DNA from 4 places in the Bradyrhizobium sp. ORS 278 genome. Region 4 is predicted to be linked to each of the others. Evidence: predicted binding sites of a transcription regulator. Region 4 holds the regulator's gene; each other region holds the start of a gene.
What was found. Region 4 encodes HrcA, which represses chaperone genes, less so after heat shock. Its sites were predicted from a motif close to GTTAGCACTCNCNNNNNGNGAGTGCTAAC; they were not measured.

Region 1: a site for HrcA is predicted at 3,928-3,956, ahead of groES (co-chaperone GroES). Genes of this name have one in related genera too.
Region 2: a site for HrcA is predicted at 4,642-4,670, ahead of groES (co-chaperone GroES). Genes of this name have one in related genera too.
Region 3: a site for HrcA is predicted at 3,372-3,400, ahead of groES (co-chaperone GroES). Genes of this name have one in related genera too.

Annotation. Positions count from the first base shown of each region.
Region 1 covers NC_009445.1:6,337,150-6,344,812, reverse strand. The annotation lists gene BRADO_RS28470 (META domain-containing protein) at 1-115, shown strand, start outside; gene BRADO_RS28465 (hypothetical protein) at 414-1,604, opposite strand; gene groL (chaperonin GroEL) at 1,755-3,398, opposite strand; gene groES (co-chaperone GroES) at 3,534-3,830, opposite strand; gene BRADO_RS28450 (hypothetical protein) at 4,162-4,671, shown strand; gene BRADO_RS28445 (protein phosphatase CheZ) at 4,762-5,541, opposite strand; gene BRADO_RS28440 (L,D-transpeptidase) at 5,848-6,651, shown strand; gene BRADO_RS28435 (DUF2076 domain-containing protein) at 6,731-7,540, opposite strand.
Region 2 covers NC_009445.1:3,092,712-3,100,374, reverse strand. The annotation lists gene BRADO_RS13590 (NupC/NupG family nucleoside CNT transporter) at 1-1,043, shown strand, start outside; gene BRADO_RS13585 (acyltransferase family protein) at 981-3,071, opposite strand; gene BRADO_RS13580 (cupin domain-containing protein) at 3,227-3,817, opposite strand; gene BRADO_RS13575 (usg protein) at 4,048-4,332, opposite strand; gene groES (co-chaperone GroES) at 4,714-5,028, shown strand; gene groL (chaperonin GroEL) at 5,180-6,820, shown strand; gene BRADO_RS13560 (LysR family transcriptional regulator) at 7,270-7,663, opposite strand, start outside.
Region 3 covers NC_009445.1:2,892,614-2,900,276, forward strand. The annotation lists gene BRADO_RS12620 (alpha/beta fold hydrolase) at 1-50, shown strand, start outside; gene BRADO_RS12625 (SDR family oxidoreductase) at 78-824, shown strand; gene BRADO_RS12630 (GGDEF domain-containing protein) at 832-2,055, opposite strand; gene BRADO_RS12635 (trypsin-like peptidase domain-containing protein) at 2,196-3,293, opposite strand; gene groES (co-chaperone GroES) at 3,515-3,829, shown strand; gene groL (chaperonin GroEL) at 3,873-5,492, shown strand; gene BRADO_RS12650 (hypothetical protein) at 5,766-5,996, shown strand; gene BRADO_RS12655 (Hsp20 family protein) at 6,216-6,665, shown strand; gene BRADO_RS12660 (hypothetical protein) at 6,754-7,293, shown strand; gene BRADO_RS12665 (class II aldolase/adducin family protein) at 7,390-7,663, opposite strand, start outside.
Region 4 covers NC_009445.1:181,327-188,989, forward strand. The annotation lists gene BRADO_RS00805 (glycosyltransferase family 2 protein) at 1-224, shown strand, start outside; gene BRADO_RS00810 (bifunctional 2-polyprenyl-6-hydroxyphenol methylase/3-demethylubiquinol 3-O-methyltransferase UbiG) at 221-820, shown strand; gene BRADO_RS00815 (hypothetical protein) at 821-2,338, opposite strand; gene grpE (nucleotide exchange factor GrpE) at 2,633-3,253, opposite strand; gene hrcA (heat-inducible transcriptional repressor HrcA) at 3,384-4,472, opposite strand; gene rph (ribonuclease PH) at 4,661-5,374, shown strand; gene rdgB (RdgB/HAM1 family non-canonical purine NTP pyrophosphatase) at 5,371-6,015, shown strand; gene hemW (radical SAM family heme chaperone HemW) at 6,002-7,159, shown strand; gene BRADO_RS00845 (penicillin-binding protein activator) at 7,473-7,663, opposite strand, start outside.

The DNA of each region.
Region 1 (7,663 bases), 1.3 Mb from region 4:
GGCCGATGACGAACTGATCGCCGCGCTGAGCGCGGCGACCAACTGGAAGCGCCAGGGCGATCTCATCACCTTCATCGGCCCGAAGACGCTGCGCTTCCGGCTGAACACGAATTGAGCCGGGGCAGGCATCTCCAGGCTTCTCGTCACAATGATATCGAGATGCAGGCCTCCGCTGTCATCGTCCGCGAAGGCGGACGATCCAGCACGCCGTGACATCTCATTTCAATATCTTCTGCTGCGGAGTACTGGATGCTCCGCCTTCGCGGAGCATGACAGCGGTGGAGAAGGCGACAGCTCAACCTGGGAATGACGGTCGTTCCCGCCAAACGCTCGTTTCAAACACGGCCCGGTCAAGAATGGTCCGGAAAACATAAACCAGCTTTCAAAGGACCATGCTCAGGAAAGGGGAGGCCTTACTTCCACACCGAGTTGTCCGCGTCCCAGCGCTTGGCCTTGAAGGCCTTGGCGAGCTCCTCGATGGTGCCGCTGTCGTCGCGCGCATCGCTTTCCTCATCGCCCGACGATTCGTCGGACAGGATAAGTTTGGCAGCGGAGCTTTCGTCGACGGTGGTCGTCGTCGGGCTGCTGATCCACAGGATCAGCGCGTCGGCTCCGCCGGGCTTGTCGGGCGAGACCAGGCCGGTGAGCTCGATGACATCAGTGAGGTCGAGCGAGGGCATCAGCTGGCTCGGTCGCTTCAAGGTCAGCTTCAGCTTGCCGGTCACCGGGTTCCAGGCGGCGCTGGTCGGCTTGGCGGCATAGGTTTTCGCAAGCACGTCTGAGATCGCGTTTGCCAGCTTGTCGCGGTTGATCTTGTCGCCGTCGCGCCAGTCGGCCGCGGCGAAGCGGATGGTGCGGTCCATCTCGACCGTGCCTGCGGTCCAGCCGGCCGTGACAACGCCGGTCGTCGCGCGCGCCTTCGCGATCAGGGCCCCGGCGCGCTCGGGATCCACCGTCATGCTGATGGTCTGCTCGCCCGCGCGCAAGGCGTCGCAGCTCACGATCAGGCTGGACAGCGAGACCTCCACATGCTCGCCCTTCAGACTCTTCAAGAAATCAGGCACCGCATCCAGCTTCAGGCGAACGGAAACGGCCTCCGGCGACACATCCGTGAAGTCCTTCGGCTGCGCCGTGATGCCGTCGTCGTTCGACTGGCTCTCCTGGAACTCCTTCTCGCTGACATCGGCGTTGTCGGTCGACGCCACTTCGGTCACCGTCTTGCCGATGACGATCTGGCCGCGGAACTCGAAATTGTCACCGGTCGGCTTGCGCGTCAGCTTCACCGTGACAGGCTCCTTGGCGCCGTTGCTCTGGGTCGCGCCGGTCAGGGTCTGGCCATTGACGGTGAGGTTGACGACGAAGCGATCCTTGCGATCGGAATTCTTCGCGACGGGATAGCAGACATCGAGCGTGGCCGCGGTGACGGTCTTGCCTTGGCGCGTCTCCTTCAGGATCACGTCGGCATTGCCGTCCATCAGGCCGTCGAGGGCGGTGAAGTAGCGAGTCTCGTTGGCGGGGGCCTTGGTCCCGCTCTTGCTCTGGGCCCAACCGAGTTCCGGCGCGGCCGCTGCAATCACGGCCAGCGCAAGCAAAATCGCGCGCATCTGAAAATCCTTGTGGGAGCGGAATCGGCGCTAGCTGTAGCGCCGATTTGCAATCACTGCACCCCCACTCGGACACTCGGCCAAAAAGAAGGCCGCCCGGAGGCGGCCTTCGTGAACGTCTCGTGATGGGGGCTTGAGACTGGGTTGGGCTCAGAAGCCCATGCCGCCCATGCCGCCCATGCCGCCGCCGGCCGGCATCGCAGGCGCCGCGTCCTTCGGCAGCTCGGCGACCATGGCCTCGGTGGTGACCAGCAGGCCGGCGACCGACGAGGCGTCCTGCAGCGCGGTGCGGACGACCTTGGCCGGGTCGATGATGCCCTTGGCAACCATGTCGACATAGTCCTCGGTCTGGGCGTCGAAGCCGAAGGTTTCGGACTTCTCCTCGAGGATCTTGCCGACCACGATCGAGCCTTCGACGCCGGCGTTCTCGGCGATCTGGCGCATCGGAGCCTCCAGCGCCTTCAGCACGATGTTGATGCCGGCCTGGACGTCCGAGTTCGGGTTGGTGATGCGGCCGACCGCCTTCTTGGCGCGCAGCAGGGCCACGCCGCCGCCGGGGACGATGCCTTCCTGCACCGCGGCGCGTGTCGCGTTGAGGGCGTCCTCGACGCGGTCCTTCTTCTCCTTGACCTCGACCTCGGTCGCGCCGCCGACGCGGATCACCGCGACGCCGCCCGCGAGCTTGGCGAGGCGCTCCTGCAGCTTCTCACGGTCGTAGTCCGAGGTGGTCTCCTCGATCTGCGCCTTGATCTGGCCAACGCGCGCCTCGATGTCGGCCTTCTTGCCGGCGCCGTTGACGATCGTGGTGTTCTCCTTGTCGATCACGACCTTCTTGGCGCGGCCGAGCATCTTGATCGTGACGTTCTCGAGCTTCATGCCGAGATCGTCCGAGATCAGCTGACCGCCGGTCAGGATCGCGATGTCCTCGAGCATGGCCTTTCGGCGGTCACCGAAGCCCGGCGCCTTGACGGCGGCGACCTTGAGGCCGCCACGCAGGCGGTTGACGACCAGGGTGGCCAGCGCCTCGCCCTCGACGTCCTCGGCGATGATCAGGAGCGGACGGCCCGACTGCACGACGGCTTCGAGCACCGGCAGCATGGCCTGCAGGCCCGACAGCTTCTTCTCGTGCAAGAGCACGTAGACGTCGTCGAGCTCGGCGGTCATCTTCTCGGCGTTGGTGACGAAGTACGGCGACAGGTAGCCGCGGTCGAACTTCATGCCCTCGACGATGTCGACCTCGGTCTCGAGCGACTTGTTCTCCTCGACCGTGATGACGCCCTCGTTGCCGACCTTCTGCATCGCCTGGGCGATCATCTTGCCGATCGCGGCGTCGCCGTTGGCGGAGATGGTGCCGACCTGGGCGACCTCGGCGGAGGACGCGACCGGCTTGGCGCGCTTCTCGATGTCCTTGATGACGGCGGCCACCGCGGTGTCGATGCCCCGCTTGAGGTCCATCGGGTTCATGCCGGCGGCAACCGCCTTGGCGCCCTCACGGACGATGGCCTGGGCGAGCACGGTCGCGGTGGTGGTGCCGTCGCCGGCGAGGTCGTTGGTCTTGGAGGCGACCTCACGCAGCATCTGCGCGCCCATGTTCTCGAACTTGTCCTCGAGCTCGATCTCCTTGGCGACGGTGACGCCGTCCTTGGTGATGCGCGGAGCGCCGAAGCTCTTCTCGATGACGACGTTGCGGCCCTTCGGGCCGAGCGTCACCTTGACGGCGTTGGCGAGAATGTCGACGCCGCGCAGCATGCGGTCGCGCGCGTCGCCAGAAAATTTGACGTCCTTGGCTGCCATTTGAAACTCTCCTGGATGTGGGCCTCGGCAGGCCAGGGGCGTGAACGCCCGTCTGCCGCCTGAGCGAGGTTGTAAAAGCGCTATCGCCTGGGGCCGCTGTGGCCGCCCCAGGCGTTTCGGATCAGACGGTTCGAATCAGGCGACCACGCCCATGATGTCGGACTCCTTCATGATGAGGAGCTCCTCGCCGTCCAGCTTGACCTCGGTGCCGGACCACTTGCCGAACAGCACGCGGTCACCGACCTTGACGTCGATCGGGATCAGCTTGCCGCTCTCGTCACGGCCGCCCGGGCCGACGGCGACAACCTCGCCCTGCGAGGGCTTTTCCTTGGCGGAGTCGGGAATGATGATGCCGCCCTTGGTCTTCTCTTCGGCGTCGATGCGCTTAACCACGACGCGATCATGCAGGGGACGAAACTTCGATTTGGCCATGACAGGTCCCTTTGCGGGTGCTTTGGTAACGGTGATTGTCCGGGATTTCTGAATCCGGCCACATTTGGCGCCCAGGTGGGACCATGTGACTCGGGGCTTTAGCAATCGTGCCCTCCGAGTGCTAAAGGCCATCGCCGGAATATGGCTTGCCGCTGTTCCTGTCAAGCAAGGGCCGGATGGTTAAGCCATTGTTCAGGCTGTTCAGGGGATGTTGTCCTGGGCGAGACATGTTAGTGGAGCGGCGTCGTCAACCGACGTCGTTGCTCTGACGCGCGTTTTGCGCTTGGTTGCCGGGTGGGGCAGCCACGTTCTTGTTCCTTAAGGGGATGCCATGACGAGTTCACGGTGCGCGCGACCGATCGCCAATTTCGGTGTCGCGTCAGCGCTCACGATGCTTCTGGGAGCGTGCACGGGCTTCAGCCTGTCGCCGTCGTCTCCCATGCAGCAGACCGAGGCGCCCATCGAGCCGGAGGTTCCGGCGACGATTCGGGCTGAGGATCTCGTGGGGAAGTGGGGCCTTGCCGCCTACAACAATCCCAATGACCGCGCCCGTACCGAGAAGATGGCGCTGGCGCAGTGCAAGCAGCCCTATACGATCGGCCAGGGACAATCCGGCGGCGTGATCATGCATCTGGCCGACCAGGCGACCCCGCAGGAACTGCGGCTGAAGGGCTCGGCCAGCGGCAAGAACTACATCGGTCCTGCGGGACCGCCGGCCGGCGAGCAGGATCGCGAGGTCATCTCGTTCGACGGACGGGTGCTGATCACCCGCTTCGTCGACAAGGATGCTGCCACCCGCTACCAGACCATGGTCTATGTCCGCTGCGGACCGCGCGCCTGAGATCCGGGCGTATGTCGAGACGTGAGGACATCCATGAAAAACGCCGGCGGATCGCCGGCGTTTTTGTCGGGTGTGAAGGCGGATCGCCGCTCAGTTGAACATCGCGTCGATGTCGTCCTGCGAGGCGTGGCCGATGTCGCCGTCCATCTTCGGACCGTTGAGCAGCTTGGCGTCGCCCTCGCGGGTGTCGACGATCGGCGGCACATGCGCCTTGATGGCGTCGACGCCGCCCCAGATGTCCATCATCACCACGATGTGGTGCTCAATGAACTTCATCGTGGTCATGACCTTGTTGATGCGCTGGCCGGTCAGGTCCTGGAAGTTACAGGCCTCGAAGATCGAGACCACGCGCTCCTGGATGTCCTCGCTCAAGATCTTCTGCTGGTCGGCGGAGTCGACCTTGCCGAGTGCGCTGGCGGCCTGGTCGATCGCCTCGGCGGCCTCGAGGATCTGCTGGGTGGCCTGCTCGGTGCCGCCGACGACGGCGCCGAGCTCGCCATTGACCTTGGCCATTTCCTCGCCGTTGAAGCTCTTGGCGTGGAGAGTGGCGATCTCGCCCTTGGTGCGGTTGATCGCGTCGTGGATCAGGTCGAGCTCGACCTTGAGCTTCTCGCACTGCTCGATCTGCGCGCGATAGGTCTCGAGCAGCGCGCGCGCCTCGGCGACCTCGCGCTGGGCAGACTCTTCGATGGCTGCGGCGGCCGTGCTGTGTCCACCGCTGCGAATGGCGTTGGCCATCTGGGCGCGGATGGCGCGCAGCTCGTCCATGATTTCCTTGTGGTTGGGGCCGATCTCGCCGCCCACGAAGTCGGGCTCCGGCATATGGCCGACGATTGCTTCTTCGATACGGAAACGCTTGCGAACAGCCATGATAGTATCCCTGACCTCTTGCTGCGCTCAGTTCTAAGCTGTGCCTATTTAACATCGCGTTCACGCCAGGAACTGGCGCAGGCGCCGCGATCTCGTGTGCTGACAGGATCGGTTAACCATCATCCCAGGGCTTCACTCAATAGTAACGCTAGCTACCAAATCCGCGTCCGCATGCAGCAATGGTGAATCCCGAAAGGGCCCGCGTTTACCAAAGCGAGCGGGTTTTGCTCTTTATTGACGATAAGCGACGGCCTGCTGGCCTCGTGCGACGAACGATCTCCAGACGAAACAGTACAGAGTACGTCGATGTTCAGATTAGTCCCTACAGCGCTGCTGGCCGGCGCATGCGTCTTCTCTTGCGGTCTGGACCGGGCTGCGGCCCAGGGATTTCAGGCGGGATTTCAGCAGCCGACGGTGATCTATAGCGGGCCGCCGCCGCAGAGCGCGCCGGTGCGCACGGCCTATGTCGAACGCTCGCGGATGGGCGGCGGCTTCATCGAATTCCTGTTCGGCGATCAGCAAGGCGGCCGCGGCGCGCCGCCGCCGGGGCAGCCGATGTATCAGCAGCAGCCGTCCTATTACGGGCCGCCGCAGGCCGCGCCGGGCGCCGTGCCCCAGCAGGGATACCCGGACGAGGAGGCGTATGATCAGACGCAGCGCCCGCTCGACCCGAAATACGAGAAACAGGTCGTTGACTATGACGGCAAGGAGCGGCCGGGGACCATCGTCATCGATACACCTAACAAGTTCCTCTATCTGGTTCAGGGCGAGGGCAGGGCGCTGCGCTACGGCATCGGCGTCGGCCGGCCCGGCTTCACCTGGTCGGGCGTGAAGACGATCTCGGCCAAGCGCGAATGGCCGGACTGGACGCCGCCGGCGGAGATGCTGGCGCGCCGCCCCGATCTGCCGCGCCACATGGAGGGCGGACCGCAGAACCCGCTCGGCGCCCGCGCGATGTATCTGGGTTCGTCGCTCTATCGGATCCACGGCTCGAACGAGCCCTGGACGATCGGGACCAACGTGTCGTCGGGCTGCATCCGGATGCGCAACGAGGACGTCATCGACCTCTATACGCGCGTGAATGTCGGCACCCGGGTCATCGTGCTCTAGGTCTCGCTCCGTCATCCCGGCCATCAAGCAAAAGGCCGCCCCCTGGGGCGGCCTTTTCCTTCCGTGGTGTGAGAGGGCCTCAGGCGTAGTCGCTGCCGCCGTCGTCGTCGCCGCCATAGCCGTCGTCGCCGTCGAAATCGGCGGGATCGCTGTCGTTGCCGCTGTCGTCGTAATTGGCCTGGTCGAACAGGCCGGCGCGGCTGCCGCCGTCGCCGGAGCGGCCGATATCGTCGAGGCCGGCGTCACGCGCCAGCGAGCCGCTGGACGCGTCGCCGCCCCACGGGCTGGCACCGCCGCCACGCTCCTCGATGATCGTGGTGTCGCCGAACGCCTGATGCGAGCCGCCGCCCATCATCGAGCGGATGCCGCCGAGCAGCAGCGAGCCGCCGACCATGCCGGCCGCCGCAGCCGCGGCCGTACCCAGGAACGAACCGCCACCGCCGCCGAACACGCCACCGCGCGGCTGGCCGAAGCCGCCCTGATCATAAGGGCCGGGCTGGCCGGGATAGCCGGGCTGGCCCTGATAGCCTGGCGGCATCGCCTGGCCGCTGTTCCAGACCGGCCGGCTCGGGGACGGCGGCGGCACATTCGGCACCGAGCCACGGTTGCCGGTCGAGCCGAAGATGCTGTCGCGCATCGAATCCAGGAAGCTGCCGGACTGCGCCTGCGGCGCGCTCTGAGCGTGCTGCAGCTCCTCGATCCGCGCATTGGCGCGCTTCAAGGCCTCGTCCTGCACCAGCACCGTCTGCACCAGCGCATAGGCGGCATTGGGCGCCTGCTGCAGCCCTCGGGCGATGGCGGCGGCAGCCTCCGGATCACGCGGCGCATTCTCCAACTTGGCAAGCCGGTCGAACAGATCGTCGATGAGTTGGCGTTCTTGCGGTGTCATGTGGTTCTCCTGCCGCTTGGCCTTGTTCCGGCGAAGCGCGGCCAAGATCTAGGGGGACTTTGTGGTGCGGCTAGTTGGGCTGCGGATTAAATTTCCGTATGCGACAAAGCGTCTGCCGGGCTT
Region 2 (7,663 bases), 2.9 Mb from region 4:
CCCGGGCCGGCACGTCCTTCGTGTTCGGCTATGTCGGCGGCGGCACCCTGCCCTTCGACCTGAAGGCGCCCGGCGCCGATTTCGTGCTCGCCTTCCAGGCGCTGCCGATCGTGCTGGTGATGAGCGTGCTGACCACGCTGTTGTTCTACTGGCGCGTGCTGCCGCCGCTGGTGCGCGGCATGGCCTGGCTGCTGGAGCGGACGCTCGGCGTCGGCGGCGCCGTCGGCCTGTCCACCGCGGCCAACGTCTTCCTCGGCATGGTCGAGGCGCCGCTTTTCATCCGGCCCTACCTCGCGCAGATGACGCGCAGCGAATTGTTTCTCGTCATGACCGGCGGCATGGCCGGGATCGCAGGCACCGTGCTGGTGCTGTATGCGGCGCTTCTGGCTCCGCTGATTCCAGACGCCGCCGCGCATTTCGTCATCGCCTCGGTGCTCGGCGCGCCGGCGGCGATCCTGATCAGCCTGATCATGGTGCCGGAGACCTCGAAGCAGCTCACCGGTGGCGCGCTGGGCGATCCCGACATGCAGGCCTCCTCGACGATGGACGCCATCGTCAAGGGCACCAGCGCCGGGCTGGAGCTCCTGATGAACATCGTCGCGCTGCTCCTGGTGCTGGTGGCGCTGGTGCATCTCGCCAACGCCATCCTGTCGCTGCTGCCCGCCATCGGCGGCGCGCCCGTGTCCCTGCAGCGCCTGCTCGGCCTGCTGATGGCGCCGGTGTGCTGGCTGATGGGCCTGCCCTGGTCGCAGGCCGTCACCGCCGGCAGCCTGATGGGGACCAAGACGGTGCTCAACGAGCTGATCGCCTATGTCGAGCTGGCCAAGCTCGACCCCGCCGCGCTCGACCCGCGGGCGCGGCTGATCATGCTGTATGCGATGTGCGGCTTCGCCAACTTCGCCAGCCTCGGCATCATGATCGGCGGCCTCGGCACCATGGCGCCGACGCGGCGCGACGAGATCAACGCGCTCGGGCTGAAATCAATCGTCTCGGGCACCCTCACGACCTGCCTGATGGGCGCGATCGTCGGCCTCTTGAATTGAGCCTGACAGCATCGCGCGTGGCAGGATCAGCGGCGCGACCTTGCCCATCACATGCACGGAGCCCTCGGCGGTCAGATGCGCATGGTCGAACGACAGCGGCACGTCGCCGACCGTGAGCGGACAGCCGCGCTCTGCGCACACGGCTGACAGGATCGAGACATAGAACAGCCCTTCGCCGCTCGGCAGCGCCGCCTGCATCGCCTGATCCAACGCAAAGATGTCCGAGCGGACGAACATGGCGGGATCCGGCGTGACGCCGCGCAGCGTGGCGCGGGCCAGCATCGAGGGCAACCGCGCCCGGAATTGCACCGCGGGACCGAGGATCACCACCGGAATGCCGGCCTCGCTTAGGCGCGCCAAGGTCAACCTGAGGTCCCGCAGCATCCCGGCGTAGCGCGGCGGCCGCGCATCCTCGAGCCAGTCCGCCGCCATCACCACGAGATCGGGCCGGTGTGAGGCGAGATGATCGCGCATTTGCGCGGCGAGCGCGCGGCAGGCCGGAACGCTCTGCGTCTCCGCGCTGAAGGTCGGCATGCAGGTCGGTTGGGTCGCCTGCATGATGTTCACGCGATCAGGATCGAGCTGCAGCTTGAGGCCGTGATAGGCATGTGCGGCGAAGCTGTCGCCCCACAGCAGGATGTTGGTCTTGCCTGTGTCCGCGCGCAGGCAGTCCTCGGCGACGCGCCCGTCGGGCGTCGTGAAGCAGGCGCCGTAGCGATAGACCGGCTTCATGTCATAGGTGTTGTAGGCGTCGAGGCGCTGCGCCGCGCGATCGGCATCGGAGGCGGCGTCGCTGCGCAGCAGGCCGATGGCGCTCCCGACGAGCAGGATCACGCTCGCCAGCGCGGCGAGGCCGAAGGCGGCGCGCGGCGTCGGCACGAGGCGGCGCTCGCGAAAGGGCTGCTCGACATAGCGCCAGGACAAGGTGGCCACCGCGACCGTCAGCGCGAACAGGACTGCCCGCTCGCCGCCGTCGAGCGCGAGGCCCGGCTTGGCAAAGCGCGCAAAGGCAAACAGCGGCCAATGCCAGAGATACAGCGAATAGGAGATGCGGCCGACGAACGCCACTGCACTGAGCGGCGACAACGGGCTTCGCGCCGAGTTGGGGACACCTTCTCCGCTCCACAGGAACAGCGCCGCGCCGAGGCACGGCGCCAGCGCGTTGGCGCCGGGGAAGCCTGATCCGGGACGCAGCGACAGGATCGGGATGGCCAACAGCAACAGCGCCAGCGTACGCGCCGCGCCCCGCGTCAGACCCGGGCGCGGCGCCGGCAGGCCCGAGACGGCCACCAGCCCGCCCAGCAGAAACTCCCAGGCCCGCGGCGGACTGAGGAAGAACGCGGTCACGGACGCGTGGCCGCTGATCAACAACAGGCTCAGCACGAACGAGGCCGCAGCGAGCAGCGCCAGTGTGAGCGGCAGCACGAATCGGCGGCCACGCGCCAGCCGCAGCACCGCCCAGACCAGCACCGGCAGCACCAGGTAGACCTGCTCCTCGACCGCGAGCGACCAGGTATGCAGCAGCGGCTTCTCCACGGCAGCATGATCGAAATAGCCGGCCCGCAGCCAGAAGAAGACGTTCGAGGTGAAGGTGACGACGGCGGCCGCGGAGCGGAAGAATTCGGTGCGCTCCGAGCTCAGCAGGTCGCTGGCCGCCGGGATCGCCGCGAACGCCACCATGACGTAAAGGGCCGGCAACAGCCGCCGCACGCGGCGCTCGTAGAAGCCCGCGAACGAGAATCGCCCTCGGGCCATCTCGGCCGCGATGAGGCCGGTGATCAGATAGCCCGAAATGACGAAGAAGATATCGACGCCGACGAAGCCGCCGAAGATCGCCGGCGCCTCGAAATGGAAGCCGACGACCGCGAGCACCGCGATGGCGCGGAGCCAGTCGATGTCCTCGCGATGCGCCTGGGCCTGATCCTGGGCTCGATCGAAGCATTCGCCGGCGGAGCCGGACTGCCCTGGCGCGCGGATCCGCGGTGCGAGCCTGCTCGCGGGAGCGTATTGGACGACGAAGGACGGCAACGGGACGGATACGCCTTACACAAGCCCGCGCCGAACGCGACCTTCCGCATTCGTCGCCAGCCCGTCCGTCTCCGTGACGCGAGACCGGACGTCAACACACACGCGCGACGGCCGCCGCCATCACGCGACGATGTTTCCATCCGTTTCTGTCGGCTTTACGTCGAGAGTTCGACCGTTTTGAAATCGGCCGGCAGGATCACTTCGAGCAGCTCGACGTCGTCGGAATAGTCGAGGATCATGTGCCGGATCTTCGGCGGCTGCGTCCAGCAGCTGCCCTCCGTCATCAGCGTCTCGCCAACGCCTTCGAGATAGCTCTTCACCCAGCCCTTGAGCACATAGACCATCTGGAAATCCACGGCATGGATGTGCAGCTTGGAGACCTCCTGCGGATTGCACGGCGGCAGCATGCGGATGACATGCGCACGGGCGAGCCCGTGCGTGGCGGCGGCAATGCCGAGGTCGCGATAATGCGCGTAGGCGCGCAGACCGTCGGCCTTGAAGTCAGCCTCGCGGTGATGGCTGATCGCGATCTTCTGCTTCGGCCGTCGCGGCGCCGAAATGGTGCGACCCTTGCTGACAAGCGCCTTGCGCGCGGACGGCGCGGCCGCCTTGCCCGGCTTGGCGGGCGTTTTGACCACAGTCTTGGCGAGGGTCTTCGCCGCTTGCCTGGTCTTTGCGGTCTTACTTGGCGCGGCCTTGGCGGCGGCGCGAGATGCTGAATTGGTGCTGCGGCTCTTCCTGGCCATGGCGCTCTCCCTGGTGGTCCTCGCGCCCAAGGCTATCACAGATTGGAAGAACTCCGCAGACGCTCCACAAATGCTCGTCATTCCAGGGCGTGCGCAGCACGAGCCCGGAATGACACCGGTGTCATAGCTGTCAGCGAACGCGTAGCCCGGATGAGCGCAGCGACATCCGGGTTCTCACGCGCGGCATCGTTGAACCCGGATGTCGCTGCGCTCATCCGGGCTACGGCAACTCAATGCAGCCTGAACACGCCATCCACGGCGCGCAGCTCGGCCGGCTTGATCAGCTTCGAATGCGCCACCGTCACCGAGTGCAGCGGGCCTTCGATCTTCTCCTGCCAGAACGCCAGGAAATCCTGCAGCGCCGGAAATTTCGGAAACAGGTCGTAGTTCTGCCAGACATAGGTCTGCAGCAGCGAGCGATGGTCCGGCATCCGATACAGGATCTGCGCGGTCGTCAGCCCGTAACCCAGCACCTGTTTCCGAAAGTCCTCGGAAACCTCAACCCTCGACACCATGCCAACCCTCCGTTTCTGGAGCGCATGTCCGCGTGGCCAACCGGGATGGAGCCACCCGGCAAAGATGCGCTCACTGCAAAAGAAATGTGACGCATGTCCTGAACGCATCTCAAGCTTAAATGTTTAACGGCATGTTGAAAAATGCTGCATTAGCAGCCACTTAGCCCAGGTGCTAATACGGGGTTTCGCGGTTCGTTCTGCGCTCGTTAACGCTATCGGAACGCTTTGGCAGAGCGCGAAGTTGACTGCTAATTTTTCTGCTACAAGGCCTTGCCCGGCTGAAAACTCTCCCCTAAATCCAGCCCGCGTGCTGGCACTCGCCGGCACCGACTGCCAAATTTCCAGAAACTGACAATCGCCTCAATAGCTTAGGAGGACTGTATGGCTTTCCGTCCGCTTCACGACCGCGTCGTGGTCAAGCGCATCGACGCCGAAGAGAAGACCGCTGGCGGCATCATCATCCCCGACTCGGCCAAGGAAAAGCCCTCGCAGGGCGAAGTGATCGCGGTGGGCCCCGGCGCCCGCGACGAGAGCGGCAAGCTGGTCCCGCTCGACGTCCAGGTCGGTGACCGCGTGCTGTTCGGCAAGTGGTCGGGCACCGAGGTCAAGATCGACGGCCAAGAGCTCTTGATCATGAAGGAAAGCGACATCATGGGCGTCCTGACCGACGCCGGCGCCAAGAAGAAGGCCGCTTAAGCGCTGTCGATCCTCATCCTGAGGAGCCGGCGCAGCCGGCGTCTCGAAGGATGAGGCCTCAACCACCTCCTCATCTCGTCCTTCGAGACGCCCGCGACGTGCGCGGGCTCCTCGGGACGAGGACCTCGATCAAAACTCAGGGAAACCCAATATGTCAGCGAAAGACGTAAAGTTCGGCGTCGAAGCCCGCGACCGCATGCTGCGCGGCGTGGACATTCTCGCCAATGCCGTGAAGGTCACGCTCGGTCCGAAGGGCCGCAACGTCGTCCTCGACAAGTCGTTCGGTGCGCCGCGCATCACCAAGGACGGCGTCACCGTCGCCAAGGAGATCGAGCTCGACGACAAGTTCGAAAACATGGGCGCACAGATGGTGCGCGAGGTCGCTTCGAAGTCCGCTGACGCGGCTGGCGACGGCACCACCACCGCGACCGTGCTGGCCCAGGCCATCGTGCGCGAAGGCGCCAAGGCGGTTGCCGCCGGCATGAACCCGATGGATCTGAAGCGCGGCATCGACCTCGCGGTCGAGGCGGTCGTGGCCGATCTCGTCAAGAACTCCAAGAAGGTCACGTCGAACGACGAGATCGCCCAGGTCGGCACCATCTCCGCCAACGGCGACTCCGAGATCGGCAAGTTCCTCGCCGACGCCATGAAGAAGGTCGGCAACGAGGGTGTCATCACCGTCGAGGAAGCCAAGTCGCTCGAGACCGAGCTCGACGTCGTCGAGGGCATGCAGTTCGATCGCGGCTACATCTCTCCCTACTTCGTCACCAACGCCGACAAGATGCGCGTTGAGATGGACGACGCCTACATCCTCATCAACGAGAAGAAGCTGTCGTCGCTGAACGAGCTGCTGCCGCTGCTCGAGGCCGTGGTGCAGACCGGCAAGCCGCTGGTGATCGTCGCCGAGGACGTCGAGGGCGAGGCTCTGGCTACGCTCGTCGTGAACCGTCTGCGTGGCGGCCTGAAGGTTGCCGCCGTCAAGGCGCCGGGCTTCGGCGACCGCCGCAAGGCCATGCTGCAGGACATCGCGATCCTGACCGGCGGCCAGGCGATCTCGGAAGACCTCGGCATCAAGCTCGAGAACGTCAACCTCTCCATGCTCGGCCGCGCCAAGAAGGTGATGATCGACAAGGAGAACACCACGATCGTCAACGGCGCCGGCAAGAAGGCCGACATCGAGGCGCGCGTGGCGCAGATCAAGGCGCAGATCGAGGAGACCACCTCGGACTACGACCGTGAGAAGCTGCAGGAGCGTCTGGCCAAGCTCGCCGGCGGCGTCGCGGTGATCCGCGTCGGCGGCGCGACCGAGGTCGAGGTGAAGGAGCGCAAGGATCGCGTTGACGACGCGATGCATGCGACCCGCGCGGCTGTCGAGGAAGGCATCCTGCCGGGCGGCGGCGTCGCCCTGCTCCGTGCCTCCGAGCAGCTCAAGGGTGTCCGCACCAAGAACGAGGACCAGAAGACCGGTGTCGAGATCGTCCGCAAGGCGCTCTCCGCTCCGGCCCGCCAGATCGCCATCAACGCGGGCGAGGACGGTTCGGTCATCGTCGGCAAGATCCTCGAGAAGGAGCAGTATGCCTACGGCTTCGACTCGCAGTCGGGCGACTACGTGAACATGGTGTCCAAGGGCATCATCGACCCGACCAAGGTCGTGCGCACCGCGATCCAGAACGCCGCCTCCGTGGCGAGCCTCTTGATCACGACCGAGGCGATGGTCGCCGAGCTGCCGAAGAAGGCCGCCGCCGGCCCCGCGATGCCTCCGGGCGGCGGCATGGGCGGCATGGACTTCTAAGTCCGGCTTCCATCTGATCGTTGCAAAACCCCGGCAGCAATGCCGGGGTTTTCGTTTGTGCGGGAATTCGCCCGCTTGCGCTGGGCACAGCGCGTAGCCCGGATGAGCGCAGCGACATCCGGGGCCTCACGAGCCGTGTCGGTGACCCCGCAAATCGCTTCGCTCATGCGGGCTACACGTCTGGCGTGTGTAGGGTGGGCAAAGGCGCCTGGCACGCCGTGCGTTTGTGGTGCGCAGTTGCGCGCCGTGCCCACCGTCTTGCCGTTGTGTTCGCCGCACGATGGTGGGCACGCCGCCGCCTGGCGGCGGCCGCTTTGCCCACCCTACCGATCCCCAAGCCACGCTGCGTCTGATCGTCTGTAGCCCGGATGAGCGGAGCGACATCCGGGGCCTCACGAGCCGTGTCGATGACCCCGCAAATCGCTTCGCTCATGCGGGCTACGAGCTGGTCACTCCCGCGCCTGGTAGTCCACAAAACAACTTCGGAGCCAATCGATCACGACGCGTGCCGCCGGATCGCGTTTCAAATGCGTCTGCACCAGCAGCCAGACGTCGCGGCGCCTGGGTAGTTGCGTCACTCGAAGCGATGCATCGCCGAACAGATCGCGGCAGGCATGTTCGGGCAACACGGCGACAGCCCGTCCGCTGCGCAACACCTCCGACATCACCCGCACATTGTCGGTGACGCAGCGCGCGGCATCGATCAGTTTGCGCTGCTTCAAGGCCTGCTGCTCGGGAATCGCATCGAGCTCGTCCGGATAGGCGCAGACCAGGCTCGGTGCCGCGCTTGCCGGCTCGATGAGATAAAGCCCGATGCTGCCGAGCCGGGTGATGGTGAAATCG
Region 3 (7,663 bases), 2.7 Mb from region 4:
CCCACCACGAGGTGATCAATCCGGACCTGCTTGCCTTCGTGCAGGCGTGAGACTCGAACTCATCAGGAGACAAAACAATGAAGATCGTCGTTATTGGCGGCACGGGGCTGATCGGATCGAAGCTGGTGGCGCGGCTTGTCGCGCAAGGTTATGACGCCGTGCCGGCGTCACCGAAGTCCGGGGTGAACAGCGTGACGGGCGAGGGCCTTGGCCGTGCGCTCGAAGGCGCCGAAGTCGTCGTCGACGTGTCGAATGCGCCGGATTTCAGCCCGGCGGCGGTGCTCGACTTCTTCGAGCGTTCGAGCCGCAACCTGGTCACCGCGGGCAAGGCCGCCGGCATCAAGCACTACGTCGCGCTGTCGATCGTCGGCACCGACAGGATGGCCGATCTGGCCTATTTCCGCGCCAAGGTCGCGCAAGAGCAGGTGATCAAGACGTCCGGCCTCTCTTACACCATCGTGCGGGCGACGCAGTTCTTCGAGTTTGTCCGCGGCATCGCCGATGCAGGCGCGGTCGATGGAAAGGTCGTCGTGCCCTCGGCGTTGTTCCAGCCGATCGCAGCCGATGATGTCGCCGCGGCGCTTGCCGACGTCGCCGTGCAGGTGCCACTCAATGCGACGATCGATGTTGCCGGTCCTGACAAGCAGCCTTTCGCCAGCTTCGTCTCGCGGCATTTGCGGGCTGCGGGCGATGGCCGGGAGGTGGTTGCCGATCCGAAGGCAGGCTATTTCGGCGCCGCCATCGACGACCAGTCGCTGACACCGCTCGGGACGGCACGGCTGGGTGCGATCGATTTCGACAGTTGGCTCACCTCGGCTGCCTAGGCCGACATCAGGCCGCCGTCTCGACCGGCCTCGTCGTGAGCTGGCGGCCTGCGACCTTGCGCAGCGCCGCGAGATTGGCCTCCGCGGAGGCCAGTCTCCAGCACGACTTGCCGCTCGCCTTGGCTTCATACAGCGCGGCGTCCGCCGCAAACAGCAGCGACTCCGGCTCGATGCCGTGATCGGGCGCAGCGGCAATGCCGATGCTCATGCCGATGTCTACGCGCGCGCCGCCCGGTAAGAGGATGGGCGCGGTCATCGCCTCGATGAGGCGCTCGCTGAGCGCGAGCGCGTGATCAAGCGCTGGATCGGTGGAGGTGGAGAGCACAACGAACTCATCGCCGCCAATCCGGGCGATGACGTCGGACGGCCCGACGATGTCCTTGAGCGTCCGGCCGACGATTTTCAACAGCTCGTCGCCGGCGGCATGGCCGAAGGTGTCGTTGACCGGCTTGAAGCCGTCGAGATCGAGATAGAGCACGGCGAAGCCGCGCTGTCCGGAGACCTTGCCATCGAGACGGCTCTGCAGCGCGTCGATCAGGCCAGCGCGGTTCTTCAAGCCCGTGAGCGGATCGCGCCGGGCCTGCTCGTCGCTCTCGCGCTTGGCATGCATGACGGCGACGAGCATCTTGTTGAGGCGGAAGGCGGCGCCGGTCATCGCGAGGAAGTACACCGGCATCTGCAGGTACATCGCAAATAGCAGCGGCTCGCGTGACAGCGCGACGCCGGGGATGACCGGGCCGATGCTGCACAGGATCATCGTGCCGACGAGACGTGGCGCGCTGAAATTGCGGAAGCAGATGCCGCCGACCATCGCGGCCGAGGAGATGCAGGTCAGTGACGCCGCGATCCAGTCGCCGGATCCCAGGCTGATGCCGACGCCAAAGCCGACGCTGGCGCTCCAGCCCACCGCGAGCAGGATGTGGATGTCGGTCGGTGTCGAGATCCCCGCGCCCGCGCGGCGATAGGCGATGATCATCACGATCAGCCGCGACAGGCAGATTGCGACTTCCATCACGAGCCAGCTGATGAAAAGCATGGTCGGCGTGCGCAGCGCCAGTGCGGCCGCCACGGCGACGGTGTTGATCGCGCCACCGGCGAACACCGACCAGCAGCCGAATAGCTCGCCGATCAATGCAAGGCGGATGTCCGGTGACACCGGATATCCCGGGTCTGCCAGCCAGCGCGTCACGCGCCAGCGTGGCAGACTGAAAGCCAGACCATCACCCCGCATTTCAATACCTCCGCGGGGTTGCAATAAGCGCGAAGGCACTTAACAGGTCTTTAGGGAGGTATCAGCGTCTCGCTGCATGCTTGATGGACGGTAAAATTTAACTCGAATCTACGCCGTCCAGGCTGAACACCGAGCCGTCCTCAACCCGACGTCCGCACGCGGGCGCGCTCCTCTGCGATCGGCGCGACCTCGACCGTCGCGTTGCCGAGCGCACGGTCGCGCTCGAACACAAGGCGGACACGCTGGCCGACCGGCGTGAGTCCGATGAGATTGCGAACCTGGGTCGCGCTGCGCACCGGCATGTCATTCGCCTTCACGATGACATCGCCCTTGCGCAGGCCGGCGCGCTCCGCCGGCGAGCCGGCTGCCACGTCGGCGACGCGGGCACCGACGACAAGGCCGTCCGCCGCCGAATCCAGATCGAGCAGGGTGACGCCGATGCGGCCGCGATCGACGCGGCCGTTCGCGACCAGTTGCTCCATCACGCGACGGGCCATGTTGATCGGCACAGCGAAGCCGATGCCGACATTGCCGCCGCCGGGCGAGATGATCGCCGTGTTGATGCCGACCAGTTCGCCGCGCAGATTGATCAGCGCGCCGCCGGAATTGCCGGGATTGATCGCGGCATCGGTCTGGATGAAGTCTTCATAGCCCTGCTTGCCGAGCCCGGTACGTCCGAGCGCGCTGACGAGGCCGGAGGTGACGGTCTGTCCCAGGCCGAAGGGATTGCCGACCGCGATCACGAAGTCGCCGACCTCCAGCGCATCGCTGTCGCCGAGCGCGATCGCCTTCAGTTCGGTCGGGTCCTTGATCTGCAGCAGTGCGATGTCGGTGGCGGGATCGCGTCCGACCAGGCGAGCGGAGAACTTGCGGCCATCCTTGGTTCGGATCTGGGCACTGGTGACATGCTCGACGACATGGTTGGCCGTCATCACGTAGCCGCGCTGCGCATCCACGATGACGCCGGAGCCGGTCGCGCTGATCTGCTTCTCGACCTGCTTCGGCACGTCGAAGAAGTCGCGGAACAGCGGGTCCTGATACAGCGGATTGTCCTGCCGGACCTTGCCCTCGACCGAGATGTTGACGACGGCGGGCGTCACCTCCTTGACCAGCGGCGCCAGCGTCGGGACGCGGCCGAGCTTGAGATCCGGGATCTGGGCGAGGGCAGGGGCATACAGAAGGGAGAGCAGGATCGCCGGCAGCAGGACCAAAGGCCGGGTACAACGCAGAAGCTGCATCGTGTTTTCCTCGACGGAAGGGGGCGGATTTTGGCACCCGTAGAACTGGTCAGGACGGCTGCCGCGGTCAAGAGCCGACCTGGCAATCGTTCCTGCCGAGTGCCAAAAATTTTGCGTGACCCTCTTGAACGAAAATCTCGGCTTTCCTAGGTCGTTGCTCGCCCGGGGGCCTCATGGGACCCGAGGCTTATGACATCGCTGATCTGTAAAGGAGGATGTGCATGCATTTCCGTCCATTGCACGACCGCGTGCTCGTGCGCCGTATCGATGCCGAGGAGAAGACCAAGGGCGGCATCATCATTCCCGACACCGCCAAGGAGAAGCCGCAGGAGGGCGAGATCGTCGCCGCCGGTCCCGGCGCGCGGAATGAGCAGGGACAACTCGTGCCGCTCGACGTCAAGCCCGGCGACCGCGTGCTGTTCGGCAAGTGGTCGGGGACCGAGGTGAAGATCGACGGCAAGGATCTCCTGATCATGAAGGAGAGCGACCTGCTCGGCATCGTCGACGCCCCCGTCGCGGCGAAGAAAGCCGCGTGATCCCTCAAACTGACAGTCATCGGTAGACAAGGAGACGATGAACATGGCTGCCAAGGACGTGAAGTTTTCCACCGACGCGCGCGACCGTATGCTGCGCGGCGTCGACATCCTCGCCAATGCCGTCAAGGTCACGCTCGGTCCCAAGGGCCGCAACGTCGTGATCGAGAAATCGTTCGGTGCGCCGCGCATCACCAAGGATGGGGTGACGGTCGCCAAGGAGATCGAGCTGGAGGACAAGTTCGAGAACATGGGCGCGCAGATGGTGCGCGAAGTGGCCTCGAAGACCGCCGATCTCGCCGGCGACGGCACCACCACCGCCACCGTGCTCGCCCAGGCGATCGTGAAGGAAGGCGCGAAGTCTGTCGCCGCCGGCATGAACCCGATGGACCTCAAGCGCGGCATCGATCTCGCGGTCGAGGCGATTGTGAAAGACCTCAAGGCGCACGCCAAGAAGATCACCAGCAACGACGAGATCGCCCAGGTCGGCACCATCTCGGCCAATGGCGACAGCGAGATCGGCCGTTTCCTTGCGGAAGCCATGCAGAAGGTCGGCAATGAGGGCGTGATCACGGTGGAGGAGGCGAAGAGCCTCGACACCGAGCTCGAGGTGGTCGAGGGCATGCAGTTCGACCGCGGCTATGTCTCGCCATACTTCGTCACCAACTCCGAGAAGATGCGGGTCGAGCTCGAGGATCCCTACATCCTGATCCACGAGAAGAAGCTGTCGGGCCTGCAGACGATGCTGCCGCTGCTCGAAGCCGTCGTGCAGTCCGGCAAGCCGCTGCTGATCGTCGCCGAGGATGTCGAGGGCGAGGCGCTGGCGACCCTGGTGGTCAACAAGCTGCGCGGCGGACTGAAGATCGCGGCCGTCAAGGCGCCGGGCTTCGGCGACCGCCGCAAGGCCATGCTGGAGGACATCGCGATCCTCACCGGCGGCACCACGATCTCCGAGGATCTCGGCATCAAGCTGGAGAACGTCACCCTGTCGATGCTCGGCCGCGCCAAGAAGGTCGTGATCGACAAGGAGAACACGACGATCGTCGACGGTGCCGGCGCGAAGAAGGACATCGAGGCGCGCACGCAGCAGATCCGGCTGCAGATCGAGGAGACCACCTCCGACTACGACCGCGAGAAGCTGCAGGAGCGGCTGGCCAAGCTCGCCGGCGGCGTCGCGGTGATCCGGGTCGGCGGCGCCACCGAGGTCGAGGTCAAGGAGCGCAAGGACCGCGTCGACGATGCGCTGCACGCCACGCGCGCGGCGGTGGAGGAGGGTATCCTGCCCGGTGGTGGCGTCGCGCTGCTGCGCGCCACCAAGGTGCTCGACGGCGTCAAGACCGCCAACGCCGACCAGAAAGCCGGCGTCGACATCATCCGGCGCGCGATCCAGGTGCCGGTGCGCCAGATCGTGCAGAATGCCGGCGACGACGGCTCGCTGGTGGTCGGCAAGCTCCTGGAGAAGGACAGCTACAGCTGGGGCTTCAACGCCGCGACCGGCGAGTACCAGGACCTGGTGCAGGCCGGCGTGATCGATCCGGCCAAGGTGGTCCGCACCGCGCTGCAGGACGCGGCCTCGGTCGCCTCGCTGCTGATCACCACCGAGGCGCTGGTGGCCGATAAGCCGAAGAAGGCGGAGACCGCCGCCGCGCCGGCGATGGACTACTGATCGCGATCAGCCGTGACGGACTGCGCCAGCGCAGCCGTCACGGCTTCAAAAGAGCGGTTTCAAAAGAAAGTCTGTTGTTCGCATCGCCGGCCGCGGATCGGCCACAACGCGCGACTATGAGTCAGAGCCACGACTGCGATTTGTCCAGAGCCGGCCACAATCCCCGGAGAGCGGCCGGCCTGCTGACTGACCGACGGTCGACGGGAGGTGTGGTTGGGCGCTGTCGCGCCGCCCGGTCTCAGTGCAGCGCAACGCGCGTTTGCAAGGGCAAACATGTCTGCCTGGCAGTACAATCATCCGCCGCCCAATCCGACAGCCGTCATGCCGATCGCCGATCCTCGGCGGCTGACGCGGTTTCTCATCGAGAGCGAGCAGCGCGTGGTCGCGCATTGCCAGGCCGTGCTGTCGCGTGGCGACATCGATCCGCGCGAGCGCGAGCGGCTGGTCAGTGTCTTGCGCGAGGCGACGATGCGGCTGCAACGGCTGTCCGCGGTGGCCGCGTAGCCCTCGAGAAAACGCCGGGGCTGCGGCAAAAAATTTGTCGGTGGGCCCTTGAACCCGGCGTCGGTTGATCTAAGTCGTTGGTCGCCGCGTCTCGCGGTGCCGGGTGCCTTCAGGGCCCGGCTGTGCTTTGGGCGCTGACCGGTTGTTGGGTCCTCAGAACGAAGCCTGCATCGGCCCGGCGCTCCTTCGTATCCATCTTGCTCCTAGGAGGACTTGGCTATGAGGACGTATGATTTCAGCCCGCTGTGGCGTTCGACCATCGGTTTCGATCGCCTGTTCAGCCTGCTCGACGAGACCCAGCGCGCCGTCGAGGACAACTATCCCCCTTGCAACATCGAGCGGATCGGCGACGACCGCTATCAGATCTCGCTGGCCCTGGCCGGCTTCGCGCCGGATGAGCTCTCCATCACGGCCGAGCACAATGTCCTGACGGTGGAAGGCCGGAAGGTCGAGAGGGAGAGCCGCGAGTACCTCTATCAGGGCATCTCGTCGCGGCCCTTCAAACGGCAGTTCAACCTCGCCGACTACGTGCAGGTGACGAACGCCTTCTTCGACAACGGCCTGCTGCGGATCGAAATGGTGCGCGAAATCCCCGAGGCCATGAAGCCGCGCCGCATCGCCATCGGCACGTCGCCGGTCGAGCAGATCGCGCCGCAGCAGGCCGCCTGACATGTTCGACGAGCGACGCGGGCCGGCCGCGGCCCGCGCCGCCTTCATCATCTGTCTCTTGTGAAAGGAGCGTAGGAGGAGAGACGCCATGAGCGAGCATCGTGTTTCGATCACCGCGGGCACTGCCGGCTTCCATCCGGTCTCGCATTACGAATCGCCGGCCGACCTGCTGAATGACGGCAAGCTGTGCCGGACCGAGAAGCGGCTGATCCTGTCGTCCTGGGCGTCGGACATGTATGCCGTCGAGTCGCAGCCCGGCCTGCGCAAGATTCCAGGCATTTCCAGGCCGCTCCGCGTGTCCGACATTCTCGGCGCGCTGCGCCAGCTGGACCGCGAAGACCAGCCGCCACGCCCGCGCGGCGGCGCTGCGATGCGCATCGTGCCACGCGTCGACGTCGACGCCGACGGTGGTACGGGGGGCGATGCTCTCGCGAGCGGAAGCCGGATGCGGCCGGCGCCCCGGCTGCGTTTTTCGCGCGAAGCCAATGTGCGGCGCTACCGCAAGCTGCTGGCCACTCGGCTTGCCGAGCACGAGCGGCGCTTCGTCGAGCGACGGCTGGCGGAGGAGTTGCAGCAGTTGCAGGGTGCGCCGGACCGGCACCGGCCGGCTCGCGCCGCGTGCAGCTGAGGAGCAAGTAAAAAACGCCGCCCGGAATTGGGCGGCGTTTCATTCCAAATAGCGTAGAGGGTGATGAACTGTTGATAGCCGATCAGCCCAGCAAGATCAATTGCGATAGCCTGGATTGATCCGGTCGAGCCGGCGCAGCAGCGGCGGCCAGACCAGCTGGGTCGAACGGAGCTCGATGCGTTCCGCGTTGTCGAACAGCTTGGCGTTCTTGTCGACGACCTCCTCGCGTACCGGATAGGCCGTGGGTCCGAGCGTGCGGGTACGCACCTGGATCGAGCAGGCGCGCTCCAGGTGATACATGCGCTCGAACGCCGAGGCGACCGAACGTCCGACGGTCAGCGTACCGTGATTGCGCAGTAGCATGTGGTTC
Region 4 (7,663 bases):
TGCAGCTGCTCGTGCTCGGTCTGATCGGCGAATATGTCGGCCGCATCTACATTCAGTCCAAGAACCGGCCGCTGTTCATGATCTCGCAGATCCACCGCCGCGGCCGCGTGCCGCAGCTGTCGACCGACCGGCTGCCGGAGACCGAGAGCCCGCCGCTCAACACCCTGCTGGCGCAGTCCGGGCCGGAGCTGCGCCGCTCGCTGCGCGAGGAGACCTCGTCGTGAAGGAGCTGCTGAAGCACCCGGCGCTGTATCAGGCCTATCAGAACGCCGGCGGCTTCTTCGGCGCGCGGATCAAGGCGATCCGCGACTATCTCACCTTGCGCCCGGGGATGCGCATCATCGATATCGGCTGCGGCCCCGGCTACATCCTGCGCCATCTGCCCGAGGGGATCGACTACACCGGGTTCGATGTCGATGCGGCCTACATCGCCCATGCGCAGCGCGCGTTTGGTCATCTCGGCGCGTTCCATTGCCGCCATTTCGACGCTGACGCCGCCCGCGAATTGGCCGGTGCCGACGTCGTGATGATGAACGGCGTGCTGCATCACATCGGCGATGACGAGCTGAAGACCACGCTGGCCAACATCCGCGATGTGCTCGCGGCCGACGGCGCGCTGTTCACGCTCGACGGCTGCTATCGCGAGGGGCAGTCGCGGATCGCAAAATGGCTGCTCGACAACGACCGCGGCGATTTCGTGCGTGACCGCGCCGGCTATTACGACCTGCTGCGCAGCGCCTTCAGCCGAGTAAGGCTGGAGATCCACGACGACTATTCGCGTGTGCCCTACACGTTCGCGATCGGCGTCGCGCGGAAATAGTCATTTTGTCCGTTCGAGAATGTCGACACCCTCGACCGTTCCGACCAGCCTGTACGGCTTGAGCAGCTCGACCAGCTCGGCATCGGCGCGGGCCCAGTCGCCCCAGCCATCGCGCAGATTGTCGACCAGGACAATGTCCGGCGCGGCCGCCTTGAAGTCCGCGATCAGCCAGTTGCGCTCGAGCGCCAGATAGCCGTTCAGCTTCGCTTCGGTCGCCGCGTCGACCGCGGTCCGCTCGCGCGTCAGCCGGACGAATTCGCGGATCCACAGATTCTCCTGGCGAGACACCCAGGTGCCGCCGAGATCCCGCACCATCGGATGCCCGATCGCCGCCTCGCCGCTCAGCACCAGCAGGCGCGGCTGCGGCTTGAGCTTGGCCAACGCCTCCGGCAGCGGGCCGACATGGACGCGGGCGTTGAACCATTGCAGGCCGAGCGCGAAGGCGGCCGTCAGAATCAGCATCGACGCCGTGCCGGAGCGGCGAACGGCCGCGCTTGGATCGGCATGAACCAGCATGGCATTGCCCATGGTGAGCATGGCCATGGCGACCATCGGATAGGAGTGATACGACCAGCCGCGCCGCTGCAGATAGAACGAGATCGCAAAGCCTAGCGACGCCAGCACCAGGACGAGCAGCGGGCCTTCGAGCCGTCCGCTCCGCCTTGTCAGCGCGATCGATGCGAGCGCGACGACGAGCAGCAGCGTCGCCGCGTTGACGAAGATCACCGACGCCGACATCGACCACGACAGATAGGTGTCGCGCACCAGCGGATAGGTGACGGTGAAATATTCAGGATAGAGCAGATAGGTGCCGACGCTCACGATGCACACGATCACGCCGGCGATGATGTTCTCCGGCACGAACAGCTGCCGCCAGCTGCGCGCGCGGATGGCGCCTGCCAGGATGCAGAACGCCGCCGGAAAGGTGAAGAACGGCTTGAACGCGAGCGTGATGCCAACGCCGATTCCGGCCGCCAGGATGGCCCACGCCGGAACCTCCTCGCGATTGCTGCGCAGCGCATACACCGCGAGGCCCGGCAGGAAGGTCAGTGTCGCGAAGTGCTCGCGCTGGCCGAAGACGTGCATCGGCAGGATGGTGACAACGGCCGCGGCCCAGACCGCGAACGGGCCCCAGCTCAGCGCCGCCATCCGCGGCGACAGCCGGACGATGCGTGACGTTGCGTAGAGCGAGACGGCTGCCAGCACCAGCAGCTGTGCGTCGATGACGTGCCGGGGATCGACGTGCAGCAGACGGCCCAGCGCGACGCCGGGCAGATAGGCGAACGCCGCCATCGGCGGGTTGATCTCGATGATGTCGCGATAGAGCTTCTGACCGTCGAGCATGCGCTCGCCGACGACCAGCAGCCAGCTGACATCGGTGTTCAGCGGCACGACCTGGCGCAGCAGGACAGCGGCGACGAACACGACGCCGATCAGTAGCCACGGCGCGACCGCCAGCCGCTCACGCGCCGGCGGAGCCAGCGTCTGGCGCGTCACGGCGTCGATCGGGGTGCTCATGGGACCGTCCTCTGCGAGAGTGGGCCCACGCTAGCGGAGTTTGGTTAAGGCACGCTTTGTTGCGGCCTGCCGGTCCGCTCGCCTGGTCCCCACTCGTCACCCCCGGGCTTGACCAGGCTTGACCCGGGGGTCCATCCACTTTGGAAGCGTTTCGCGAAGCGGGATGGATCGCCGGGTCAAGCCCGGCGATGACAGTCCCTGGGAGACGACACGCCCAGGTTCAAAAACGCTTGGGGCGCCGCATCCGAACTGGATGGGCGCCCCGTGTCGCATGAACTGATGGAGCCAGCGGCCTCAGGCCGCGCTGTTCGACTGGTCGTTGCTCGCGGCGGGCGCCGCCTTGGCGCCGCCCTTGGAGACGCCGACCAACGCCGGGCGCAGCACGCGCTCGCCGATCATGAAGCCGGCCTGCACGACCTGCACCACGGTGCCGGATGGCACCGACGGATCGGGGACCTCATACATCGCCTGCTGGAAGTTGGGATCGAACTTCTGTCCCGTCGGATCAAACTTCTTGACGCCGTTCTTCTCCAGCGTGTTGAGCAGCGAGCGCTCGGTGAGCTCGACGCCCTCGATCAGCGACTTCAGGCCCGCATCGGCATTGGCGCGAGTCTCGGCCGGCACGGCATCGAGCGCGCGCTGCAGATTGTCGGCGATGTCGAGCACGTCGCGGGCGAAACCGGTGATGCCGTACATCCGCGCATCGGCGACCTCGCGCGCGGTCCGCTTGCGCAGGTTCTCCATCTCCGCCAGCGTGCGCAGCATCTTGTCACGCGCCTCGGCCGCTTCCTTCGCATAGGCCTCAGCCGAGCCGGTCTCGGGGTCGTCGGGCATGATATAGGGCTTCGAGACGACGGGTTCGCTGGCCTGCGCCGGGTTTTCCGGATCGTTCTGATGCAGGTCGGGATCGGTCATGGACAGACTTCTCGCAAGTTCGGCGGGTTCTGGGAATGTCGGGCGGGATATCGTGCTTTGAACCACGAAAATCAAGCACGACCTGACGATCGCGCCGGCGGCGCTGTCGCCGGGTTAACCATGTCGGATGTCAGCCGCCCATCAGGCGGCTGAGCAGGCGCGCGGCATAATCGACCGTCGGAATGACCCGGGCATAGTTGAGACGGGTCGGACCGATGACGCCGAGCACGCCGACGATACGACCCGTGGCGTCGGAATAAGGCGAAACGATCGTCGACGAGCCGGATAGCGAGAACAGTTTGTTCTCCGAGCCGATGAAGATGCGCACGCCCTCGGCGCTCTCGGCGCGGCCGAGCAGATCGACGACGCCGCGCTTGGTCTCGAGATCGTCGAACAGCCGCCGGACGCGCTCGAGGTCATCGAGCGCATGCAGGTCCTCGAGCAGATTGGCGTGGCCGCGTACGATCAGCTGGCGATCGTCACTGTCGCCGCCGGACCAGCTCGCCACGCCGGCGGCGATCACCTTCTGCGTCAGCTGATCGAGCTCGGCGCGATCCTGCGCCAGCGCGGTCTCGAGCTCCAGCCGCGCTTCCGCCAAAGTGCGGCCGCGGATCCGCGCGTTGAGGAAGTTGGAGGCCTCGGTCAGCGCCGACGAGGGCACGCCGGGCGGCAAGGTCAGCACGCGGTTCTCGACCTGTCCGTCCTCGCCGACCAGGACGACGAGCGCCTGCTCCGGTTCCAGCCGCACGAACTCGATGTGCTTCAGCCGGGTGTTGGACTTGGCGGTGAGCACCACGGCGGCCGCACGGGTAAGCCCCGACAGCCGCGTCAACGCCTCGTCCAGCGCGGCCTCGACCGACTGGGCGCGACCGACTGCGGCGAGCTGGCTCTGGATCGACTGCCGCTCGGCTTCGGTCATGTCGCCGACCTGCATCAGGGCGTCGACGAAGAACCGCAAGCCTGCCTCGGTCGGCAGCCGGCCGGCCGAGGTGTGCGGCGCATAAATCAGGCCGAGCTGCTCCAGATCGGCCATCACGTTGCGCACCGAGGCCGGCGACAGGGGAACCGCGATCAGCCGCGAGATGTTGCGCGAGCCGACCGGCTCGCCGGTCGCGAGATAGCTCTCGACGATCTGCCGGAAGATCTCGCGCGAGCGCTCGTTGAGCTGGGCCAGCCCCGCCGGCGGTGTCATCAGGTTGATCGGATCGTGGTGGGCCACCAGATATCCTCCTCACCCATCTGCATATAATTTGGCCATGCGGCGGCCCGGTGGCAAGCCGATCTTGCGGGCGGCGCGTGGCGTGATTCGCGCCCGGTTAAGCCCTTGATTAAGCCCTTGCCGCTGCCGGTCGCGGCTCCTACAAGGCCGGTCAAATCGGTCCATTGCCTTTTTCACGGAGAGAACCCATGCGGCCGAGCCGCCGTGCACCGGACGAAATGCGGGCCGTGAGCCTGGAACGAGGCGTCGTGAAATACGCCGAGGGCTCCTGCCTGGTGAAGTTCGGCGACACCCATGTGCTGGTCACCGCGACCCTGGAGGACCGGCTGCCGCCCTGGCTCAAGGGGCAGGGCCGCGGCTGGATCACCGCCGAATACGGCATGCTGCCGCGCGCCACCCTGGAGCGCACCCGCCGCGAGGCGTCAGCCGGCAAGCAGACCGGCCGCACGGTCGAGATCCAGCGCCTGATCGGCCGCTCGCTGCGCACCGCAATCGACCTGGAAGCGCTCGGCGAGCGCCAGATCACGGTCGATTGCGACGTGCTGCAGGCCGATGGCGGCACCCGCACCGCTTCGATCACCGGCGCCTGGGTGGCGTTGGCCGACTGCATCCGCTGGATGAAGGCGCGCAACATGATCAAGACCGAGGTGCTGCGTACCAACGTCGCCGCGGTCTCGTGCGGCATCTACAACGGCACGCCGGTGCTCGACCTCGACTATGCCGAGGATTCCGAGGCCGAGACCGACGCCAATTTCGTCATGACCGGCGACGGCCGCATCATCGAGGTGCAGGGCACCGCCGAGAAGACCCCGTTCAGCGAGGCCGAGTTCCTCGCGCTGATGGCGCTGGCGCGCAAGGGCGTCGGCCGGCTGGTCGACCTGCAGAAGATGGCGGTCGCGTGAGCAGTTCCCACCGCCAGATCACCGGGCGCCTCGTGATTGCGACCCACAATGCGGGCAAGCTCGTCGAGATGCGCGAGCTGCTGGCGCCCCACGGCGTCGAGGCGGTGTCCGCCGGCGAGCTCGGACTCGGCGAGCCGGAGGAGACCGGCGACACCTTCCAGGCCAATGCGCGGATCAAGGCCGTCGCGGCCGCAGAGGCCGCGCAGCTGCCGGCCTTCGCCGACGATTCCGGGATCGTCGTCCACGCGCTCGACGGCGCGCCGGGCATCTACTCGGCGCGCTGGGCCGGTCCGGGCAAGGATTTCGGGGCCGCGATGGCGCAGATCGAGCGGCTGCTGCAGGAGCGCGGCGCTGTCACCGCCGACAAGCGGACGGCGCATTTCGTCTCGGCGCTGTGTGTGGCCTGGCCGGACGGCCACATCGAGGAGGTCGAGGCGCGCGTCGACGGCACCCTGGTCTGGCCTCCGCGCGGCACGGCCGGCTTCGGCTACGACCCGATGTTCCTCCCTGACGGCCACGACCGCACCTTCGGCGAGATGACCAGCATCGAGAAGCACGGGCTGCCGCCGCTCGGCCTCGGCCTGTCGCACCGGGCGCGCGCCTTCGTGAAGCTCGCGGAGATCTGTCTTGAGCAGCGCTGAGAGCGAAGCGTTCGGAGTCTATGTGCACTGGCCGTTCTGCCTGTCGAAATGTCCGTATTGCGACTTCAACAGCCACGTCCGCCACGCCGCCATCGACCAGGACCGTTTTGCTCGCGCCTTCGCGCAGGAGATCGCCAACACTGCGGCGCGCACCGGGCCGCGCACCGTCAGCTCGATCTTTCTCGGCGGCGGCACGCCGTCGCTGATGCAGCCGCAGACCGTCGGCGCCATTCTCGATGCCATCGGCAAACACTGGCACGTCGCCCCCGATGTCGAGGTGTCGCTCGAAGCCAACCCGACCAGCGTCGAGGCCACGCGCTTTGCAGGCTATCGTGCGGCCGGCGTCAACCGTGTCTCACTCGGCGTCCAGGCGATGGACGATGCGTCGCTGAAGATGCTGGGACGACTGCACACCGCAGAAGAAGCGATGAAAGCGGTGGCGATCGCGCGGGGCGCGTTCGAGCGCTATTCCTTCGATCTGATCTATGCGCGGCCCGACCAGACGGCTGCGATGTGGACCGAGGAGCTGACGCGCGCGATCGGTGAAGCCGCCGAGCATCTGTCGCTGTACCAGCTGACGATCGAGGAGGGCACGCCGTTCTTCGGGCTGCACGCCGCCGGCAAGCTGAAGACGCTGGACGAGGGCCTGGCGCGCACGCTGTACGACGTCACGCAGGAGATCTGCGCCCGCCATGGCCTGCCGGCCTATGAGATCTCCAACCATGCGCGTCCCGGCGCGGAGTGCCGGCACAATCTCGTCTACTGGCGCGGCCAGGAATATGCCGGCATCGGTCCGGGCGCGCACGGGCGGCTCGATATCGAGGGCATCCGCCACGCCACCGCGACCGACAAGCGGCCGGAAGCCTGGCTGATGCGGGTCGAGACAAACGGCCACGGCGTGATGACCGACGACCTGCTCAACAGCGAGGAGCGCGCCGACGAATTCCTGCTGATGGGGCTACGCCTGAGCGAGGGCATCGATCCCCGACGCTATGCCGCGATCGCCGGACGTACGCTCGATCCGCGCCGCATTGCGCTGTTGCGCGAGGAGGGCGCCATCGCCGTGGAGCCGGACGGCCGGCTGCGCGTCACCCAGGACGGCTTCCCCGTGCTCGACGCCGTCGTCGCCGATCTCGCCGCGTGAGCTGTGGAAAGGCGTGGCTCATCATGCCGCGCCGGTGTCGGAACCCCGACCCTCCTGATGAACACGCCTCTCGGCGTGTTCATGGTCGGTGTGCTGTGCCGCCGGCTCTTGCCGCTCATGGTGAGGAGCGCCGCGCCTCCTATGCGGACCATCGCGCAACCTGCAAGCTCGCGGCGCGTCTCGAACCATGAGGTCCAGTTGGGGCCTCGCCCTTCGAGATGCCCGCCTTTGGCGGGCTCCTCAGGGTGAGGAGCAGCAGCATTCCGTGAGGTACGAGATTGCCCCGACCGCCGAACCAGCCACGCTGAACGATCTACGTCGCGCTGAAGCTCTTCGGCGCGCCGGCCACCGCCTGTCCGCCGCCCGAGCCGACGCGCATCACGGCTAGCCCGCGCTCATTGGTGCCGTCGCTGCGGAAGCGGAAGAGGCCGTCGATGCCGGCAAAGCCGGAGGCATTGGTGAGCACGTCAGGCGCGAAGCGCTGCGCGCCCTGGGTGCGCGCGA